3 regions of the Bradyrhizobium sp. CCGUVB1N3 genome follow, and region 2 is predicted to be linked to each of the others. Evidence: predicted binding sites of a transcription regulator. Region 2 holds the regulator's gene; each other region holds the start of a gene.
What was found. The regulator LexA, encoded in region 2, represses DNA repair genes until DNA is damaged. The targets are predictions, from matches to a motif close to TGTTCNNNNTGTGTTCNG.
Positions count from the first base shown of each region.

Region 1: the regulator LexA is predicted to act here: its motif matches at 4,802-4,819, upstream of NLM33_RS27260 (DNA recombination protein RmuC).
Region 3: the regulator LexA is predicted to act here: its motif matches at 2,587-2,604, upstream of NLM33_RS12385 (ImuA family protein).

Region 1 covers NZ_JANADR010000001.1:5,711,268-5,717,829, reverse strand. The annotation lists gene NLM33_RS27285 (DNA polymerase III subunit gamma/tau) at 1-430, shown strand, start outside; gene NLM33_RS27280 (YbaB/EbfC family nucleoid-associated protein) at 457-777, shown strand; gene recR (recombination mediator RecR) at 779-1,381, shown strand; gene NLM33_RS27270 (hypothetical protein) at 1,412-1,846, shown strand; gene NLM33_RS27265 (MFS transporter) at 2,007-3,380, opposite strand; gene NLM33_RS27260 (DNA recombination protein RmuC) at 3,574-4,770, opposite strand; gene def (peptide deformylase) at 4,942-5,469, shown strand; gene fmt (methionyl-tRNA formyltransferase) at 5,680-6,562, shown strand, end outside.
Region 2 covers NZ_JANADR010000001.1:1,636,729-1,643,290, reverse strand. The annotation lists gene NLM33_RS07775 (DUF2171 domain-containing protein) at 1-211, shown strand, start outside; gene NLM33_RS07770 (ComEC/Rec2 family competence protein) at 305-2,584, shown strand; gene NLM33_RS07765 (hypothetical protein) at 2,593-3,030, opposite strand; gene NLM33_RS07760 (hypothetical protein) at 3,243-3,449, opposite strand; gene lexA (transcriptional repressor LexA) at 3,618-4,316, opposite strand; gene glp (gephyrin-like molybdotransferase Glp) at 4,492-5,703, opposite strand; gene NLM33_RS07745 (hypothetical protein) at 5,930-6,106, shown strand; gene NLM33_RS07740 (hypothetical protein) at 6,208-6,441, opposite strand.
Region 3 covers NZ_JANADR010000001.1:2,604,856-2,611,417, reverse strand. The annotation lists gene NLM33_RS12395 (inorganic phosphate transporter) at 1-997, opposite strand, end outside; gene NLM33_RS12390 (UdgX family uracil-DNA binding protein) at 1,106-2,503, opposite strand; gene NLM33_RS12385 (ImuA family protein) at 2,672-3,463, shown strand; gene NLM33_RS12380 (DNA polymerase Y family protein) at 3,354-5,006, shown strand; gene NLM33_RS12375 (error-prone DNA polymerase) at 5,003-6,562, shown strand, end outside.

The DNA of each region.
Region 1 (6,562 bases), 4.1 Mb from region 2:
CTTCACCCAGCTCGTCGCGCTTGCCGGCCAGAAGCGCGACCTCATGACCAAGGGCGCGCTCGAAGGCGATATGCGCCTCGTCCGTTTTGAGGAGGGCCGGCTGGAGGTCGCACTCGAGCCCAACGCTTCCAAGACCATGATTTCCGAGCTCGCGCGCAAATTCGAGCTCTGGACCGGTCGCCGCTGGACGGTGATCGTGTCCAACGAGCAGGGCCAGCCGACGCTGCGCTCGCTCAACCAGGCCGCCAAGCAGGAGCACGCGCGGACCGCGGAGGCCGATCCACGCGTGCAGGAGGTGCTGTCGCGCTTCCCCGGCGCCAAGGTTGTCGAGGTCCGCAGGCTTGCCCCCGAGACGCCGGAATCCAATATTAGCGCCGACTATGGCAGTGACGACCCGCCCGACGGTTCCGACGGCGACGACGATCTCTGAGCCTATCTTTCCAAGGACGAACAACCATGGCTGATTTCCTCGGCATGATGAAGCAGGCGGCGCAGCTGCAATCCAAGATGCAGGCGATGCAGGACGAGCTCGGCAATGTCGAGGTCGAGGGCATCTCCGGCGGCGGCCTGGTTGCGGTGCGCATGACCGCGAAGATGGACGTTAAGGGCATCAGGATCGATCCCTCGCTGATGAAGGCTGAGGAGCGCGAGGTGCTGGAGGATCTGCTCGTCACCGCACTCGGCGATGCGCGCCGTAAGGCGGAGGCCGCCATGCAGGAGAAGATGCAGGCGCTCACCGGCGGGCTCGGCCTGCCGCCGGGCCTGTTCGGCCAGTGACATGGGAGCCGTTGCCGGTCCCGAGATCGAACGCCTGATCCAGCTTCTGGCGCGGCTGCCCGGTTTGGGGCCGCGCTCGGCGCGGCGCGCCGCGCTGCACCTGATCAAGAAGCGCGAAGCGCTGATGATGCCGCTCTCCGCCGCCTTGCAGGTCGCGCTCGACAAGGTCCAGGTGTGCAAGACCTGCGGCAATATCGACACGCAAAGTCCCTGCACGGTCTGCACCGACCCGCGCCGCGATGACGCCATCATCGTCGTGGTCGCCGATGTCGCCGATCTCTGGGCGCTGGAGCGGGCCAACGCGACGCAAGGGCGCTATCACGTGCTTGGTGCGACATTGTCGCCGCTCGACGGGGTCGGCCCGCAGGATCTCACCATCGATGCGCTGGTCGCCCGTGCGCATGATCCGCAGGTGCACGAGATCATTTTGGCGTTGAACGCGACGGTGGACGGCCAGACCACGGCGCATTACATCACCGACCTGCTCCAGGACGCCAACGTAAAAGTAACCCGGCTCGCCCATGGTGTGCCGGTCGGCGGCGAGCTTGATTATCTCGATGAAGGTACGCTATCGGCGGCAATGCGGCAGCGGACCCTGTTCTAGCTATTTCCCTAAGACGACGGAACGGACGACATGACGAGACGATTCGCCAAACGGCTGGCTTTGGTCGTGACCATGATGACGCTGGTGACGCCGGCCATCTCGGCACAGCAGGACGATGGTGCTCCGCCGCCGTCAAAGCCCGGCAAGCCGATCAACACCGGAGAGGTGCTGTCCGGCGAGCTCAACAGCATGCGCGTGCGCGACGTCAAGAACGGCAAGAAGGTTGCGACCTACCAGATCACGTCCGAGCCGCGGCGGCTGCCGCCGCCGAACGGGCTGTGCAATCTCGAGACGGGACCCGAGACCTTCCAGCTCGTCACAAGCAGCGACGCGCAGGCCACGCAGCTGAAATCATTCGTCGGCAAGGAAATCTCCGTCAAGGTCGACGAGGTCGCCTGCGCCAGCGATCCCGGCCAGATGAGCGAAGCCGTGATCACCAAGTGGAGTTTGGTGAAGAAGCAGTAGGGAAGGTTCGCGTCTTCAACTGAGCTGCCGTAGGGTGGGCAAAGGCGCAAAGCGCCGTGCCCACCATCTATCCACAATCGCAACAGAAGTGGTGGGCACGCTTCCGCCTTCGCTCTTCGAGCTACGGCGGACAAGTCGCTTTGCCCACCCTACGGCGGCGTTAAACCCGCACCGGACCCAGCGTGTCGAAATGCCCGCGCTTCTGCAAATAGGCCAGCAGGATCAGGCTGGGCACCGCGACCACCACGCAGATCATGAAGAACAGCGGCCAGCCCGTCAGCTTCGCCACGAATCCTGCGCCTGACGAGAGATAGGTGCGCCCGACCGCGGCGAGCGCGGTGAGCAGCGCATATTGCGTCGCCGTGTGCAGCGGATTCTGGCATAGCGCCGAGAGATAGGCGACGAAGATCACGGTGCCGATGGCGCTGGTGAAGTTCTCGCAGGTGATTGCGAAGGCGAGCGCCCATTGATTGGTGCCGACGAGTGCGAGCCATGAGAAGGACAGGTTCGCGATTGCCTGCACCACGCCGCCGATCCACAGGCTCGTTGCAAGCGAATAGCGCCGCGCCACGAAGCCGCCGGCAAAGCCGCCGATCAGGGTTGCGGCAAGACCGACGCCTTTCACGATCGCCGCGTAATCGTTGCGGGAGAACCCGAGGTCGATCACGAACGGTGCCGTCATGGTGCCGGAGAATGCATCGGTGAACTTGAACAGCACCACGAAAGCGAGCGCGGCGAGCGCATCCTTGCGCGACAGGAATTCCGAGAAGGCACCGATCGCGGCGTGCATGACGCGCGCGAATGCCGTCTCGGTCTGCGTTGCGGCTTCGGCCTTCGCCGATTGTGCAGGCTCGGTGGCGAGGAGCGCGGTGATCGTGCCGATCAGCACCATCGCCGCCATCACCACGTAGCCCCACATCCAGGCGGACGGCTTCGGAATGCCGGTGCTTTCGAAGCCGGATACGACGAACAGCGCGCCCGCGGTCGAGACCAGCATGCCGATGCGGTAGGCCGCGACGTAAGACGCCATGCCGGCGGCCTGCTCGCTCTCGGGCAGGCTCTCGACCCGGAAGGCGTCGACGACGATGTCCTGCGTTGAGGACGTCGTCGCCACCAGCAGCGCACCGAGTGCGACGTAGAACGGCGAGCGTGCGGGGTCGGTCAGCGCCAGGAGCAGGATCGAGATGATCAGCAGGAGCTGCGAGAACAGCAGCCAGCCGCGGCGGCGCCCGAACGCGCGGGTGAACAACGGCACATGCAGCGCATCCACCAGCGGCGCCCACAAGAATTTCAGCGTATAGGGCGTACCGACCAGCGCGAACAGCCCGATGGTCCCGAGATCGACGCCGGACTCCCGCATCCATACCAAAAGCGTCGAGCCCGACAGCGCCAGCGGCAGGCCGGAGGAGAAGCCGAGGAACAGCACGATCAGCACCCGCGGTTGCAGGTACACGGCAAGGCTCTCGCGCCAGGAGGCGGCGGAGGGCTCGGTGGTTGCGGGAGCAGTTCCGGAAGTCGCGTCGGGTGCGGTCATGGAGAGTTGGTAGCAGATTCTGGCCGAAAAGACTCTCGCCGCGGTCGGTGAGGTGGAAGCTCTCAACGCCCCCTCGGAGTCATCGTCCGCGAAGGCGGACGATCCAGTACTCATCAGCGTCTCGGTTCAATCACGACCGCCGCGGAGTACTGGATGCTCCGCCTTCGCGGGGCATGACACTGTACCTTAAGGATCACTCCCCCGCCTGGAGCTTGCGGGGAAACAGCTCCGGCGTGTTGGCGACGAGCCGCGGTCCCTCCGGCGCGTCGGTCTTGCTGAAATCGAGTTCCTCGATTCTTCCGGCGCGCTTCTCGATCTTGTCGGCGGAGATCAGGATCTGGCGGACGTCCTCGTTCGCGTCGGCAAAGTGCTTCTGCAATTTCAGCACGCGGTCGCGCAGGCGGCCGAGGTCGTCGCCGAGCTTGATCACCTCGGTCTGGATCTGATCGGCGGCGTCGCGCATGCGCGCGTCCTTCATGATCTGCTGCATCACCTGGATCGCCAGCATCAGCAGCGAGGGCGAGACCAGCACTACGCGGGCGCGATAGGCCTTCTGAATCACGTCGTCGAAACCGTCGTGGATTTCGGCGTAGACCGACTCCGACGGCACGAACATCAGCGCCATCTCCTGGGTCTCGCCGGTGACGAGATATTTTTCGGCGATGTCGCTGACATGCTTCATCACGTCGCCGCGCAGCCGCTGCGTGGCGACGCGTCGCTCCTCGTCGGTGCGTGCGTCGTGCAGCGCGGTCATCGCCTCCAGAGGAAATTTTGCGTCGATGCACAGCGGCCGCTGGTCGGGCAGGAACACCACGCAGTCGGGCCGCTTGCCGGTCGAGAGCGTGAACTGGAACTCGTAGGAGCCCTTCGGCAGCCCGTCCTGGACGATCGCTTCCATCCGCGCCTGGCCGAAGGCGCCGCGCGACTGCTTGTTGGCGAGCACGTCGCGCAAGGTCGTCACCTGCGTCGTCAGGTCGGTGAGGTTCTTGTGTGCGCTGTCGATGATGCCGAGCCGCTCGTGCAGCGCGCGCAGGCTCTCCATGGTGTTGCGTGTCGTATGCTCCATGGACTGGCCGACGCGATGCGTGACCGAATCCAGCCGCTCGTTGACCGCGCGCGCCATCTCGGCCTGGCGGCCGGCGAGCGTCTGCGCCATGGCGTCGACGCGGCCAGACGCCTCGCTCTGGGCGCGCAGCATCTGGCTCAGGCGCTCCTCCAACTCGTCGGCCCGGATGGTCTGGGCCATGGCGAGTTCCGCGCCACGCCGCGAGCCGCGGGCGATCACGATGGCGATCACCAGGAGCAGGATGAGGGCCAGCACACCGAAGCCGATCAGCGCATCGACGGTGCGCACCGGCCAGTCGCCAGCGGTAAAAATGATCTCGTTCATGTCAACCCTTCTAGCCGATTCGCGAAGCGACACGAACGAAGAGGGAACATTTATGGTTAACCAGCGGTGAATTTTTATGGTTAACGAAGCCCTAATTATTATGGTTAGCAGACCGTTAACGCCGTTCCCCGCCGGATTGACCGCACCGGGCGCGCGGCTTAAATCGCCGCCATGGCCCTCAGAGAAATCATCATCCTGCCCGACAAGCAGTTGCGCCTGGTCTCCAAGCCGATCGAAAAGGTCACGGCGGAGATCCGCAAGCTTGCCGACGACATGTTCGAGACCATGTACGACGCGCCCGGCATCGGGCTTGCGGCGATCCAGATCGCGCAACCCCTGCGTCTGATCACCATGGACCTCGCCAAGCGTGACGAGAACGGCGAGACCGCGCGAGAGCCGCGCGTCTTCATCAATCCGGAGATCGTGGCCTCGTCCGAGGAGCTGTCGGTTTACGAGGAAGGCTGTCTCTCGATCCCCGAATATTACGAGGAGGTCGAGCGGCCTGCGAAGGTGCGCGTGCGCTTCACCGATCTCGACGGCAAGCTGCACGAGGAGGATGCCGAAGGGCTCTACGCCACCTGCATCCAGCACGAGATCGACCATCTCAATGGCGTGCTGTTCGTCGACTATCTGTCAAAACTCAAGCGCGACCGCGTGTTCAAGAAGTTCGAGAAAGCCGCCAAGCGCGCGGGAGAGTAAGTTTTAGCGCTGCCCCATACTCCCTGCGCTCCCTCCCCCCTTGTGGGGGAGGGCAGGGGAGGGGGGCCCAGCAATAGGTGCTCATCATTTGCGAGCGCCAGCAACAAGGCGCCTGCATCGTCCGCGCTCAAGCCGAGAGAGCGCGCCGTGTGGCACCCCCCTCCCTAGCCCTCCCCCACAAGGGGGGAGGGAACGCAGTGAGTTCTGTTGATGCCCCTCCGCCTCATCTTCATGGGTACGCCTGATTTCTCCGTGCCGACGCTGCTCGAGCTCGTCGCGCATGGCCACGAGATCGTGGCCGTCTACACCCGTGCGCCGAAGCCGGGCGGGCGGCGCGGGCTGCAATTGCAGCCGACGCCGGTTGAAGACGCCGCGCGAAAGCTCGGCATTCCCGTGCTGACGCCAAAAACACTGAAGACGCAGGAAGCCCTCGAAGAATTCTGCGCGTTCGATGCCGACGCAGCCGTCGTCGTCGCCTACGGCATGATCCTGCCGCAGGCGATCCTCGATGCACCAAAGCTCGGCTGCTACAATCTGCATGCCTCGCTGCTGCCGCGCTGGCGCGGTGCCGCGCCGATCAACCGCGCGATCATGGCCGGCGATGCCGAGAGCGGCGTCATGGTGATGAAGATGGACGTGGGGCTGGACACCGGCGACGTCGCCATGGCCGAGCGTCTTGCGATTTCGGACAGCATGACCGCCGCCGATCTGCACGATCGCCTCGCCCGGCTCGGTGCCGATCTGATGGTGCGCGCGATGGCCGCGCTGGGACGTGGCGGTCTCCAGCTCAAAAAACAGAGCGAGGACGGCGTCACCTACGCCGCCAAGATCGACAAGGCCGAGGCGCGCATCGACTGGAGCAAGCCTGCGCGCGCGGTACTGCGGCATATTCACGGCCTGTCGCCGTTTCCCGGAGCATGGAGCGAGCTTGCGGGCGCGAGCGAAAACGCGCGCGTGAAAATCCTGCGCTGTGAGCTCGCAAAAGGCTCGGGCGCGCCCGGCGACGTGCTCGACGACCAGCTCACCATCGCCTGCGTCGAGGGCGCCATCCGCATCATCGAGCTGCAGCGCGAAGGCAAGGCGCGGATGCAGG
Region 2 (6,562 bases):
GGAAGTGATCGGCGCCGACGGCGTTCATATCGGCACCGTCGACCGTGTCGAAGGCAACCGCATCAAGCTGACTAAAAAGGACAGCGGCGAGGGCAGTCACAAGGGCCATCATCACTTCATCGACAAGGGCCTCGTAGCCGATGTCGAGGGCAACAAGGTCCGGCTTTCCGCCAAGGCAGCGGTGGCCGTGACGATGGAAGAGGAAAAGTAGCGGCCCCTCGACCGGTTCCCTTTTCGTTCGGCTATTCGCATCCCCGCGCCTTCCGGTAGCCTCCGCACCCGTCGCGTATCGTAAGGTGCAGGAATGGCGGAGCCTTCCCGGCCACACCGCTCGCAAGGGATTGCCGGGACATGGCCAACGGGCCGTGCCGCGTCGGCTGGCGGCCTTGTGCCGGCAGGCTTTGGCGCGTGGTCGTCGCTGGCCGAGACATTGCGCGGATGGGCCAAGGCGGAAGCCGGCGCGGGGCGGCTGCTGCCGTGGGTGCCCGTGGCCTTCGGTACCGGGATTGCTCTCTATTTTGCCGCCGACCACGAACCCGTGCTCTCGGTCGCCGCGATCACGGCACTGGTGCTCATGGCAGGCGCCGTGCTGTTGCGGCGGAGCCGGTTGTTCGCACCCGCCATGATGATCGCCGCAATCGCCGCAGGCTTTGCCACGGCGACCTGGAAAACTGCGCGCATTGCTCACACCGTTCTGGCAAAGCCGCTCTATTCGGTGGCGCTATCCGGCTTCGTCGAGACGCGCGATATCCGCGAGCGCACCGACCGCTTCGTGTTGCGCGTGACGGCGATGGAGGCGCAGCGCGGCGACATCCAGCTCGAGCGTGTGCGGCTGTCGGTGCGCAAGGGCACAGCGCCGGAGGTCGGCAGCTTCGTGCAACTCAAGGCGCGGCTGATGCCGCCGCTCGCGCCGCTGCGGCCCGGCAGCTACGATTTCTCCCGCGACATGTTCTTTCAGGGCATCGGCGCGTCAGGCTTTGCAATGGGGGCGATCACGGTCGCCGCGCCACCGGAGACCGGAGGCTTGCGGCTGCGCTATGCCGCGATCATGCAGGGCCTGCGCGATGCGATCGACGCGCGCATCCGCGCCACGCTCGACGGCGACAATCGTGCGATTGCCACCGCGCTCCTCACCGGGCGGCGCGACGCAATCACCGAGCCCGTCAACGACGCGATGTTCATCTCCGGCCTCGGGCACGTGCTGTCGATCTCCGGCTACCACATGGCGGTCGTCGCCGGCGTCGTGTTCTTTGCGGTGCGCGCGCTGCTGGCGCTGGTCCCGGGATTTGCGGCGGGCTATCCGATCAAGAAATGGTCGGCTGCGGCAGCACTTGTGGCCGCCGCGTTCTACCTGCTGCTGTCCGGCGCGGAGGTCGCGACACAGCGCTCGTTTTTCATGACAGCGGTGGTGCTGATCGCGGTGATGGTCGATCGACGCGCCATCACCTTCCGCACGCTGGCGGTTGCCGCGATGATCGTGCTCGCGGTCGCGCCGGAGGCCCTGGTTCACCCCAGTTTCCAGATGTCGTTCGCGGCAACGCTTGGTCTTGTCGCGCTGGTGCAGATCGGCATGCCGAACCTGTTCGCGTCGCCCGACGATTCCGCCACCGCGCGCATCGCGCTCTGGGGTGGCCGCGAGCTCGTCATGCTGCTGATGGCCTCGCTGATCGCGGGGCTCGCGACCACGCCCTATGCCGCCTTCCATTTCCACCGCGTCACGCCCTACGGCGTACTCGCCAATCTCGCGGCGATGCCGGTGGTCTCGGCGCTGGTGATGCCCGCCGGACTTTTGGGGCTGATCGCAGCGCCGTTCGGGCTCGATGGCGTGTTCTGGTGGCTGATGGGGATCGGCATCGACTGGATGGTCGTTGTGACACGCTGGGTCGCGGCGTTACCGGGCGCCGTCGGCCGCATCACCGCCTTCGGGACCGGTCCGCTGATTGCCGCCAGCGTCGGCCTCGTTCTGATGGGCTTGTTGCGCACGCCGCTGCGCTGGGCGGGCGCCGTCGTGCTGGCGCTCGCGATTGGCTGGGCGCTGCACGTGCGCCAGCCCGACATCCTGATCGCAGGCGACGGCCGCAGCGTCGCGGTGCGAGGCAAGGATGGCCAACTGCACCTGATCCGAACCGGCAAGGACAATTTTCTTCTCAAGGAGTGGCTTGCAGCCGATGCCGATTCGCGCAGCGCGACCGATACCTCGCTCGCCGACGGCGTCTCATGCGACGAGGGCGGTTGCGTGACGCCGCTCGCCGATGGTCGTCTTGTCGCGCTGTCGCTGCGCGTCGATGCGCTGGCCGATGATTGCAGCCGTGCCGCGTTGGTGGTGACGGCGAAGCCGGCAGCAACCGATTGCGCGGCGATGGTCGTGGATCGCGAGCGTCTGAAGACGCAAGGCGCGCTCGTGCTGTCGCGCAGTGGCGACGGTTTCACGCTGCAAACGGTGAAAGCAAGAGGCGCAAACCGCCCCTGGTCGCCGGCTGGGGCCGGCGATAGCGATTTCGAGCTCAGCCTCGCACCGCGGCCGGCTACTCCACGCAGCAAAGACGCTACGCCGTCGGAGGCCGACCTGCAGGCCGAGGACTAGAAGACGCGTCAGCCGATCGGCAGGCGTGTCGTGGGCGTTTGGGTCGTGTGCTGCTCGACGGCGGGCTGCTCTATCTTCTCGCCGAGCGGCTGCGTTACCGGCAGTTGCAGAACCGTGGCACGCTGGCCTTCGACGAGCTGCGTCACCAGCACGTAGTTGCCGTCGGGGAATTCGATCGCATCATGATGACGATCGGGAATGTGCGGATCGACCTTGCCGAACTTGCCGACGCGCGAGTTGACGGTGCGCGTCCAGATCCAGCGATTGTCGTAGCGGACGTTGTCGGCGAAGGCGAGCTCGGTGCCGGGCAGAAGGCAGACGGCAACCGAGAGATCACGCTCCGACGCAAATCCACGCGTCGAGGTGCCGCGGAAGGTTGTCGTGACGATCGTCTCGCCGACTTGAGCGGGGCGGGTCGCAACGGCATGCAGGCTGTAGTCACACATCGGAGTGCTCCTCATGCGAGATAGCAGGTCCGCGCCCCCCGGAGGCGCAGGCCTCTATCAGAGTGGAAGCCTCCGAGTGTATCGCGTTTGTGGGCAAATCTGCGGCTCGTCTGCGCGTTGCCCGATCACTTTATCTTTCCCGGCTAACGAGGAACAAAGCCTCCCGCCGTGACTCTATCTTGGTTCACACCATTCACTCACGCGAGCTTTCATCAGCGGCCGGCGGGAGCCGAGTACCCCGAATAGGGCCAGCTCGCCTGCGCCGCAGGTGCGATCGCATTGTTGGCATTGCGGAATGGCGCACTGGTCGCTACCTGCTCCGTCTTGCGAACGGGATGGTGGTGTTGCGCTGCGTCGCTTGCGGATGCCGATCCCGCGATCAAGGCCGCCGTGATCACGCTCAAAATCATCTGTCGCATGGGTTTTTCCTCTGCATCGTGCACAGCGCTCTCGCGCCTGCGATGCTTGAGGATCTAGCTCCGCGCAGGTGTGGGGATAATCGCACCCGAAGTGAAAACACTATCCCGCCGGAGCGGACAATCCGTCCGCCCGTGTTGCTGCGCGATAGCCGGCGATCTGCCGGGCCATCAGTACTTCCGGTACAGCCCGATCAGCTTGCCCTGAATCTTCACCCGGTTCGGCGGCAGGATGCGCACCTCATAGGCGGTGTTGGCGGGCTCCAGCGCGATCGACGCACCGCGCCGGCGGAAGCGCTTGAGCGTCGCTTCCTCGTCGTCGATCAGCGCCACCACGATATCGCCGGTATCAGCGGTCTCGTTGCGCTGGATCAGCGCCATGTCGCCATCCAGGATGCCGGCGTCGACCATCGAATCGCCGCGCACCTCGAGCGCGTAGTGCTCGCCGGAGCCGAGCATGTCCGGAGGCACGCTGATGGTGTGGCTGCGGGTCTGCAATGCCTCGATTGGCGTGCCGGCCGCGATCCGTCCCATCACGGGCACGGCGACCGGACGCTCGCCGTCATCAACCGGAGCGCTTGCGCCCCGCACCTTGCCGAGATTGCCTTCGATGACGCTGGGCGTGAAGCCGCGGCGGCCTGCGCCTGCGGCCTGAAGCTCGGGCAGCTTGATGACCTCGATGGCGCGCGCGCGGTTGGGCAGGCGGCGGATGAAGCCGCGCTCTTCCAGCGCGGTGATCAGGCGGTGGATGCCCGACTTCGAGCGCAGATCGAGCGCGTCCTTCATCTCGTCGAAGGAGGGCGGCACGCCGCTTTCCTTGAGGCGCTCACTGATGAACCGCAGAAGCTCGTATTGTTTGCGCGTTAACATCTCGACCAAATCCCCCGGTTGATGTCGTTCGATTCCGAGACGTCAGATTCAGCAGAAGCCGCTAGATGCTCGAAACAAATCATGAACGGACACTATATGTTCGATATGTGTTCCGCAACCACTTAATTTTTGGTGAACGCGGCGAAGTTCGCGCCACGCGCGAATCAGATCGCACTTACAAGGGTAGCCGCAACACCTCGCAAGGCGTGCCTGCGTCCGCCTTCGGCGCAAACGGCGCGCGCACGAGAAGTGCCTGTGCGGCAGCAAGATTCGCAAGCAGCGAGGAGTCCTGGTGGTTGACGGGAACGGCGACGAGCGTGCCGTCCTCGCGCTCCTCGAGCCGGGCGCGCAGATAGTCCTCGCGGACGTCGTTGGGCCCGACGTCGCGCCCGAGCACGGCGCGCTCGCGACGGTGATGAACGCGCGAGCGGCCAGCAAGCGCGCGAATCAACGGCACCATGAACAGGAAGCCGCAGACATAGGACGAGACCGGATTGCCGGGCAGGCCGATCACCCGCATCGCGCCGAGACGGCCGTGCATCATCGGCTTGCCGGGCCGCATCGCGATCTTCCAGAACGCCATTTCGAAGCCTTCGGCCTGGAGCGCCGGCCGGACCAGATCGTGGTCGCCGACCGAGGCTCCGCCGGTCGTGATCAGGATGTCGGCACCGCTTTCGCGGGCCCGGCGGATGCCGGCGGTGGTCGCCGCAACGGTATCGGCGGCAATGCCGAGATCGACCGTTTCGGCGCCCTCGGCCCGCGCCAGCGCATGCAGGGCGTAGCCGTTGGAAAAGACGATCTGGCCCATGCCGGGCGTGGAGCCGGGCATGACGAGCTCATCGCCCGTCGCGAGAATCGCGACCCTGGGCCGGCGGCGGACGGCAAGCTCCGGATGGTTCATGCCGGCGGCAAGCGACAAGTCGCGTTCGGTGAGCCTGCTTCCCTTCCTCAGGAGCACGTCGCCCTCGCGGAAATCGACGCCGGCGGGGCGGATGTGCCGTCCGGCAATCGCGGCCTCCTTGATCGCGACGTGCTTGCCGTCAGCGACCGTGTCCTCCTGGATCACCACCGCATCCGCGCCATCGGGCACCACGCCGCCCGTGAAGATCCGCACTGCCTCTCCCGCGCCGACCGTTCCCGCAAACGGCCGCCCGGCCGCGACCTCGCCGATCACGGTGAGCTCTGCGCCCACCTTCGCCGCATCGGCCGCACGCACCGCATAGCCATCCATGGCCGACATTGCCTGTGGCGGCTGCGTCCGCCGCGCCGCGACATCGCGGGCCAGCACGCGATGGTAGGCTGCATCCAGCGCGACCATCTCGTCCGCCACGGGCTCGACGCCCGCGAGCACCGCAGCGAGCGCGTCGGAAACCGGCATCAGGGCCACGGGCTGAACTCCTGCTGGGCAAATCGAACGAGAGAGTTGCGTTGCGTTCTAGCCGAGAGCAGGCGTCGTGGCAAAAGGGGGATTGCGAAGGTGGAGATGAATTATCTCTCGCGGAGAAGGCCGCCGGGATGCCCATTGGGACAATATCGCGCCGTCCTGCTTCCGGCTCAGAGTTGCTGCGCGCCACCGCACGCAGGCGCGTCAGGAGACGTCCGGGAGAACGCTGATGGCAGAGACTTCAAAGCTGTCGGTCGAGAAGGCGCTCGAGAAGCTGCGCGGCGATGAGCCGCCGAAGTCGAGGAGCGCAAAGCTTGACGAGGAGATCGAAGCGCTCAAGGAGAAGACGAGCCGCATGCGCGCGCAACGGCAGCGTCTCGATCGGCCTCAACCCAAGCGCAGTTGAATGCGCCTAGCGCGGTCGCCGCGCGATCGTCTCGAAGACGAGAAAGACCGGAATGACGGTGGCCAGACAGGCCACGGCGACGACTAGGCTCACGGCTAGCATCAGGTGGCTCCCGTTTCATTGTCCGGATCGACGTCGGGCGCCTTCAGGCTGTGATCCATCTCGGGCAACGGGTCGCCCTGCGACTTCAGATCCGCCGCCTTGCTGACCAGCTTGGCGGAGAGCTGCGAGTTCGACGTCGACTTGGCGAATTTGAGAAGGATCGAGGCTTGCTTGTTGAAGTAGGTCTTGCCCAACACGATCACGCGTCCGTTGTAGAGAAACCCAACGGCCATATGACTCCCGACGCGCTGATCCGTTCCGGGAACTCTGTACAAAAATGCACAGAGCGAGTTGGTTCCATAATTCACTTGAAAAGTTCCAGGAGTGGGCCGGAACCAGATGCCGAGCGGCCGC
Region 3 (6,562 bases), 970 kb from region 2:
CGGGGCGCGGGTTGCCGATCACGTTGTAGCCGGCGGCCTTGGCCTCGATCACCTTGCTCGCGGCCTCCGAGTTCGCGCTGAACGCCTCGATCTGGCTCGCCGGCAGCGCGCGGTTGAGCGCGTAGGCCGTCGGCACAGTGCCGATCAGGATCAGCATGATCAGGCCCATGCCCTTCTGGCCGTCATTGGAGCCATGGAAGAAGCTCACCAGCGTGCAAGTGAGGATCAGGATGCCGCGGATCCACCACGGCGGCGGCTGGTCGCCCTTCGGCTCGCCGAACAAAGCGGGCGTGGCGCGCAGCAGCACGGTGCGCAGGATCAGGAGCAGGCCGGCGGCGAGCGCGAAGCCGAACAGTGGCGACAGCAGCAATGCCTTGCCGATATTGGTGGCCTGGGCCCAGTCGACGCCCGAGGTGCCGCTGCGGCCATGCAGGACCGCGTTCATGATGCCGACGCCCATGATCGAACCGATCAGCGTGTGCGAGCTCGACGCCGGCAGGCCGAAATACCAGGTGCCGACGTTCCAGATGATCGCCGCGATCAACAGCGCGAACACCATGGCGAAGCCGGCGCTGGAGCCGACCTGGAGGATCAATTCCACCGGGAGCAGCGAGACGATGCCGAACGCGACCGCGCCCGAGGAGAGCAGCACGCCGAACAGGTTGAACATGCCGGACCACACCACGGCAATGTGGGCGGGCAGCGAGCGGGTGTAGATGACGGTTGCGACCGCATTGGCGGTGTCGTGGAAGCCGTTCACGAACTCGAAGCCGAGCGCGATCAGCAGCGCGACGAAGAGCATGAGGAAGGGCGCAATGCTCTTGACCTGCGTGCCGGTCGCATCGATGTCGACCCAGATGCTGTAGGCGACGAAGAGCAGCGCCGCGGCGATGATCCCCATGTAGATAATGCCGGTCAGCGGATGAAAACCGCGGTCGAGGTCGGGGCCCCTCCGCAAGGCCGGCTCGATGGAGCCGGGTAAAGCAAGGTCACTCATTGAAAACTCTCCTGTCCCTGTGCCCCGATTTTGCGCGCGGCATGTGACAGGCAGTTGAAATGACGGCGCTTCTCCACGGGTATCTGCCGCGGCGCAGCGTGAGTTACATCACGCTGCCCGTGCCGATTTTTCCCGGAATCCAGCTGCGATCTTCAGGTCGTCGACAAAACGCTGGTACTCCAGCTCCCTGGCCTTGGGATCCGGCAGCCGCAGCAGATAGGACGGGTGCACCGTCACCAGCGCCTTGCGGCCGTCGGCAAGATCGATCAGCCGGCCGCGGTTCTTGCCAATCGGCGTAATCTTGCCGAACACGCTTTGCGCGGCGGTCGCGCCCATCGCGACGACGAGGCTGGGCTGGAGGACCGCCAGTTCTCGTTGATACCATTGCCGGCAGGCGCGGATCTCCGGCGTGCTCGGCTTCTGGTGCAGACGGATTTTTCCGCGCGGCACGAATTTGAAGTGTTTCACCGCATTGGTGACGTAGACCTTCCTGCGGTCGACGCCGGCCTCTTCCAGCGCGCGGTCGAGCATCTGCCCGGCTGGTCCCACGAAGGGATGACCGGCGATGTCTTCCTTGTCGCCGGGCTGCTCGCCGACCAGCATGATGGTGGCGGACTTCGGGCCTTCACCGAACACTGTCTGGGTCGCATCCTTGTAGAGAGGGCAGGCGCGACAATGAGCAGCTTCCTCGCGCAGCGTTTCGAGATCATCAGCGGCGGGTTTGCGTGGCATGGCTGCCTCCGGACGCGGGGTGGTCCGTCCGCCGGTCCAGCGCTCGGCATCGGCGAGCAGAGGTTCAAGTATCGAGGCTTCCGGGAGGTTCCTCACGCGCTTGTTGGATGCTTCCGGTGCGATCGGCCGGTCCGGGTGGAAGTGGCGGCGCCAGGTCTCCTCCAATCGGTTGGGTGCAGGCATCTCCGTCTGGCTGATCCCCGGCGTGAACGAGATCACGTGCCCGTCCCAATGGGCGCAGATGTCGGGCGTGAGGATCGACCAGGGCATGTCGGCATAACGGCGCGCGAAGAAAGATGCGGCGAATTCGACGATGTGATGCTCCGGCACGAACCAGGCGGCATAATGCGCCTTCTGCTCGCGTCCGATCTCGCGGAAACGGACGACATCGCGCATCCGCTGCACGTCGCGATGCACGCTGTTTGCCATCGCGGTGGCCAGCGCGACATCGGGATCGCTCATCGCTGCCGATAGATCGTGATCGGCTTTCAACCGCCACAGCAGGCGATAGAGCAGCGCAAAGCGCTGGGCATCGCGATAGAGGATCGCGACGCGCGCAAGCTCGATGAAATTGGACGGCACGTTGAAGGTGTTTTCGATTTCGATCGGCGGAAGGTTCTGTGCCTCGGACAGGCCGGACGGCATCTGATCCTTGGTTTGGCCTTGCACGCCCCACGTCACGTCCACGGGGGCGATGTGATGCAGTGCCAGCGCGCGTGCGGCTTTGCGCCAGCCGTCGAAATCCGTCTCGCTATCGAGGGTGATGAGGTACATGGCACTTGAATCCTCTTGATTCCACTCACGAATCTGCGGGCGCGCCAATTCGATTGACTCCGGCGGCGCTGTTAGCTTTATATTAGAACATATCATGAACAAATGAGCCAGCCGATCGTTTGTCTTTCTGACGATCCTGGCGACCCATCAGGCAAGGAGCGGCGAGCAATGAGCGCACGCACAAGCGCGCTTGCGGCTTTGCGCGGCCAGATCGAGCGCATCGAGACGTCGGAGGCCGCGCATCATCGCGATCGCGTGGCGCTCGGCCACCCGGAAGCCGATCAGGCTTTGCAGGGTGGGCTGGCACGCGCCGCGATCCACGAAGTGTTTTGCGAGGGACGTCAGGGCACGGCCGCGACGGGGTTTGTCACGGGACTCGCCGGCCGCGTGACTGCGCGCCGGCCGCTGTTGTGGGTGCGCCAGGACTTTTCGGAAATCGAGACAGGCGCGCTGTCGATGAGCGGGCTTGCCGAGCTCGGCCTTGATCCGCGTCGCGTGGTGATGGTGCGCGCTGTCGATGTCGAGAGCGCGCTGCGGACGTCAGCCGATGCGCTTGCCTGCGATGCGCTGGGTGCCGTCGTGCTCGAGCTCTGGGGCGAGACCAGACAATTCGATCTCGTGGCGAGCCGCAAGTTGACGCTTGCAGCCCAAGCTTCCGGCGTAACCGGGCTGCTGCTGCGGATGGCAGCAAACCCTCTGCCGTCAACCGCGGAAACCAGATGGATGTTGCGGGCGGCGCATTCGCCGCCGGGATCTGCGTGGAGCGCCTGGGGCGCGCCTTGCTTCGATGCCGAACTCGTTCGCAATCGTCATGGCCCGGTCGGCCGGTGGATCATGGAATGGAAGTGTGATGAGTGCCAGTTCAGCGAACCGTCGTCGTATCCTCAGCCTGTGGCTGCCGCGCCTGCCCATCGATCGCATCAAGCGGGTGCTTTCGCTCATCAGCGAAAGGCCGGATAAAGCATTTTCAAGCGAAGTGGACATCGGTTCGCGTGAAGAAAACGCGTTAAAACGAAATGATCAGCCGAGCATCGTCGTTGCCAAGGAAAACAACGCGCTCTCGATCTACGCGCTCGATGACGCGGCCGGCCGCCTCGGCCTGCATATCGGCCAGCCGCTGGCGAATGCCCGCGCGATCTGTCCGGAATTAAAGGTGTTCGACGCCGATGTCGCGGCGGATGCCAAGACGCTCGAGGATATCGCCGACTGGTGCGACCGCTTCACGCCGCTGGTGGCGCTCGATCCCCCGCATGGCCTCTTTCTCGACGTCACCGGCTGCGCGCATCTGTTCGGCGGCGAAGCCAACCTGTTGCAGGCGCTCGTTCGTGCGCTGGCGCGGCAGGGGTTTGCGATCAGCGCGGCGATCGCCTCGACCTCGATCTGCGCGCGCACGCTGACGCGGCAGGCACCTAGCACCATCGTTGCCGATGGCGCGGAGGCGGAAGCGATCAACCGCTTCCCGGTCTCGGCGCTCGGCGCGGACGACGCCATCACCACGGGCCTGCGCCGCGCCGGCCTGAAAACCATCGGCGATGTCGCCTCGCGCAGCCCCCATGAGATCACGGCGCGCTTCGGTGCGCGCTTCTCGACGCTGCTCGCGCATGCGCTGGGGCAAGGCGATGCGCCGATCAGCCCGCGCAAGCCGCTGCCTGACTACATCGTGGAAAAGCGCTTCGCCGAGCCGATCGCGACCGACACCATGATCGCGATGACGCTGTCGCGGCTCGCGGATACGCTGATCGTCTCGATGGAGAAGCAAGGCAAGGGCGCGCGGCGGCTGGAGGCTTCCTTCTTCCGCACCGACGGCGTGGTGCGCGCGATCATGGTCGAGACGGGGCGCCCGGTGACACGAAGTGCAGTCATCGATCGTCTGTTCCGCGAGCGGCTCGACGCGCTCGCCGATCCCCTCGATCCCGGCTTCGGCTTCGACATGGTCCGTCTCTCGGCGAGCCGCACCGAGATCGTGGTGCAGGAGCAGCGCGATCTCGATGCGCACGTCCACGATAATGACGAGCTCGCCGCGCTGATCGACCGCATCGCCGCGCGGATCGGCGGCAAGCGCGTCGTCGTGCACCGGCCGCAGGATACGCATATCCCGGAGTGCGCCGTGCTGGCCGCGCCCGCGCAGCATCATCTCGCCGCCGCCGCGCAGGCCGAATGGCCATCGCGCGTTGAGAGCGAGCCACCGCTGCGCCCGTTGCGGCTGTTCGACAGACCGGAGCCGATCAAGGTGCCGTTCGCGACCGTGCCGGACGGAGCGCCGCATCAATTCACCTGGCGACGCGCGCTGCATGCGGTGGTGCGGGTGGAAGGGCCCGAGCGCATCGCGATGGAATGGTGGCGCCAGGACGGCAAGCAGCTCACGCGGGATTATTTTCGCGTCGAGGATGCCGAAGGCCTGCGGTTCTGGATCTTTCGCGATGGTCTCTACGACAGCGAGCTCGTGGACGAGGAGGGCAGGTCCGTTCCCGCCAACTGGTATGTGCACGGTCTCTTCGCATGAATACGCCAGCCTATGCCGAGATCGGCATCACCACCAACTTCTCCTTCCTGCACGGCGGCTCGGATCCGCGCGCCTATGTGCATCAGGCCGGCATTCTGGGCATTCCCGCGATCGGGATTGCCGATCACAACACGCTCGCCGGCGTCGTGCGCGCTTACAAAGAGCTCGACAATGCCGAGGTGCTGCACAAGCCAAAACTCCTGATCGGCGCGCGCATCGTCTTCATCGATGATACGCCCGACATCCTGGTCTATCCGCGCGACCGCACCGCTTACGGTCGGCTCTGCCAGCTTCTCACCCGGGGCAAGCGCGGCGACGACATCACGCGGATCGAGAAGGGCGAATGCCATCTCAGCTTCGCCGATCTCCTGGAGTTTGCCGAAGGCCAGCTTCTGGTCCTGACACTGCCGCATCGCTTCGAGCCGGGACAAGCGCTGGATGTTCTCGGAAAACTGAAGGCGAGCCGCGCCGAGGGCGTGTGGCTGGCGGCGAGCCTGCTCTACCGCGGCGACGACCGGCGCCGTCTCGCGCGGCTCGATGGTCTCGCGGCGAATGCAAAGGTGCCGCTGCTTGCGACCAACGAAGTGCTCTATCACCATCACGCGCGCCGTCCCTTGCAGGACGTGCTGACCTGCATCCGGGAAAAAACCACGATCGAGGCGATCGGGAGGAAGCTGGAGGCCAATGCCGAACGCTTTTTGAAGTCACCGCGGGAAATGGCGCGGCTGTTCCGCGATGTCCCTGCGGCGATCGCAGAAACCGTGCGCTTTGCAGACGCAATCGACTTCTCGCTCGACCAGCTCAAATATCAATATCCGGACGAGCCGGTGCCGCCGGGCAAGACCGCGCAAGGGCATCTGGAGGATCTGACCTGGGCCGGCGTGCAGACTTGTTTCGGCGGCAGGATCGACGACAAGCTCCGCGCCACCCTGCACAAGGAGCTCGCGCTGATCGCCGAGCTGAAATACGCGCATTATTTTCTCACCGTGCACGACATCGTCCATTATGCGCGCAGCCAGAACATTCTGTGCCAGGGCCGGGGCTCGGCGGCGAATTCCGCCGTGTGCTACGTGCTCGGCATCACCTCGGTCGATCCGACCAAGGTCGATCTGTTGTTCGAGCGCTTCATCTCCAAGGAGCGGCTGGAGCCGCCTGATATCGACGTCGATTTCGAGCATTCGCGGCGCGAGGAGGTGATGCAATATGTCTATCGCCGCTACGGCCGCCATCGCGCCGCGATCATCGCGACCATTATCCATTATCGTCCGCGCAGCGCCATCCGCGATGTCGGCAAGGCGCTGGGCCTGACCGAGGACGTCACCGCGGCGCTCGCCGACACGGTATGGGGAAGCTGGGGCAAGGGCCTCAACGACATGCAGGTGAAGCAGGCCGGGCTTGATCCCGACAATCCCATGATCAGCCTCGCGGTCGAGCTTGCGACCGAGCTGATCGAGTTCCCGCGCCATCTCTCGCAGCATGTCGGCGGCTATGTGCTCACGCAAGACCGGCTCGACACCTATGTGCCGATCGGCAATGCCGCGATGGACGACCGCACC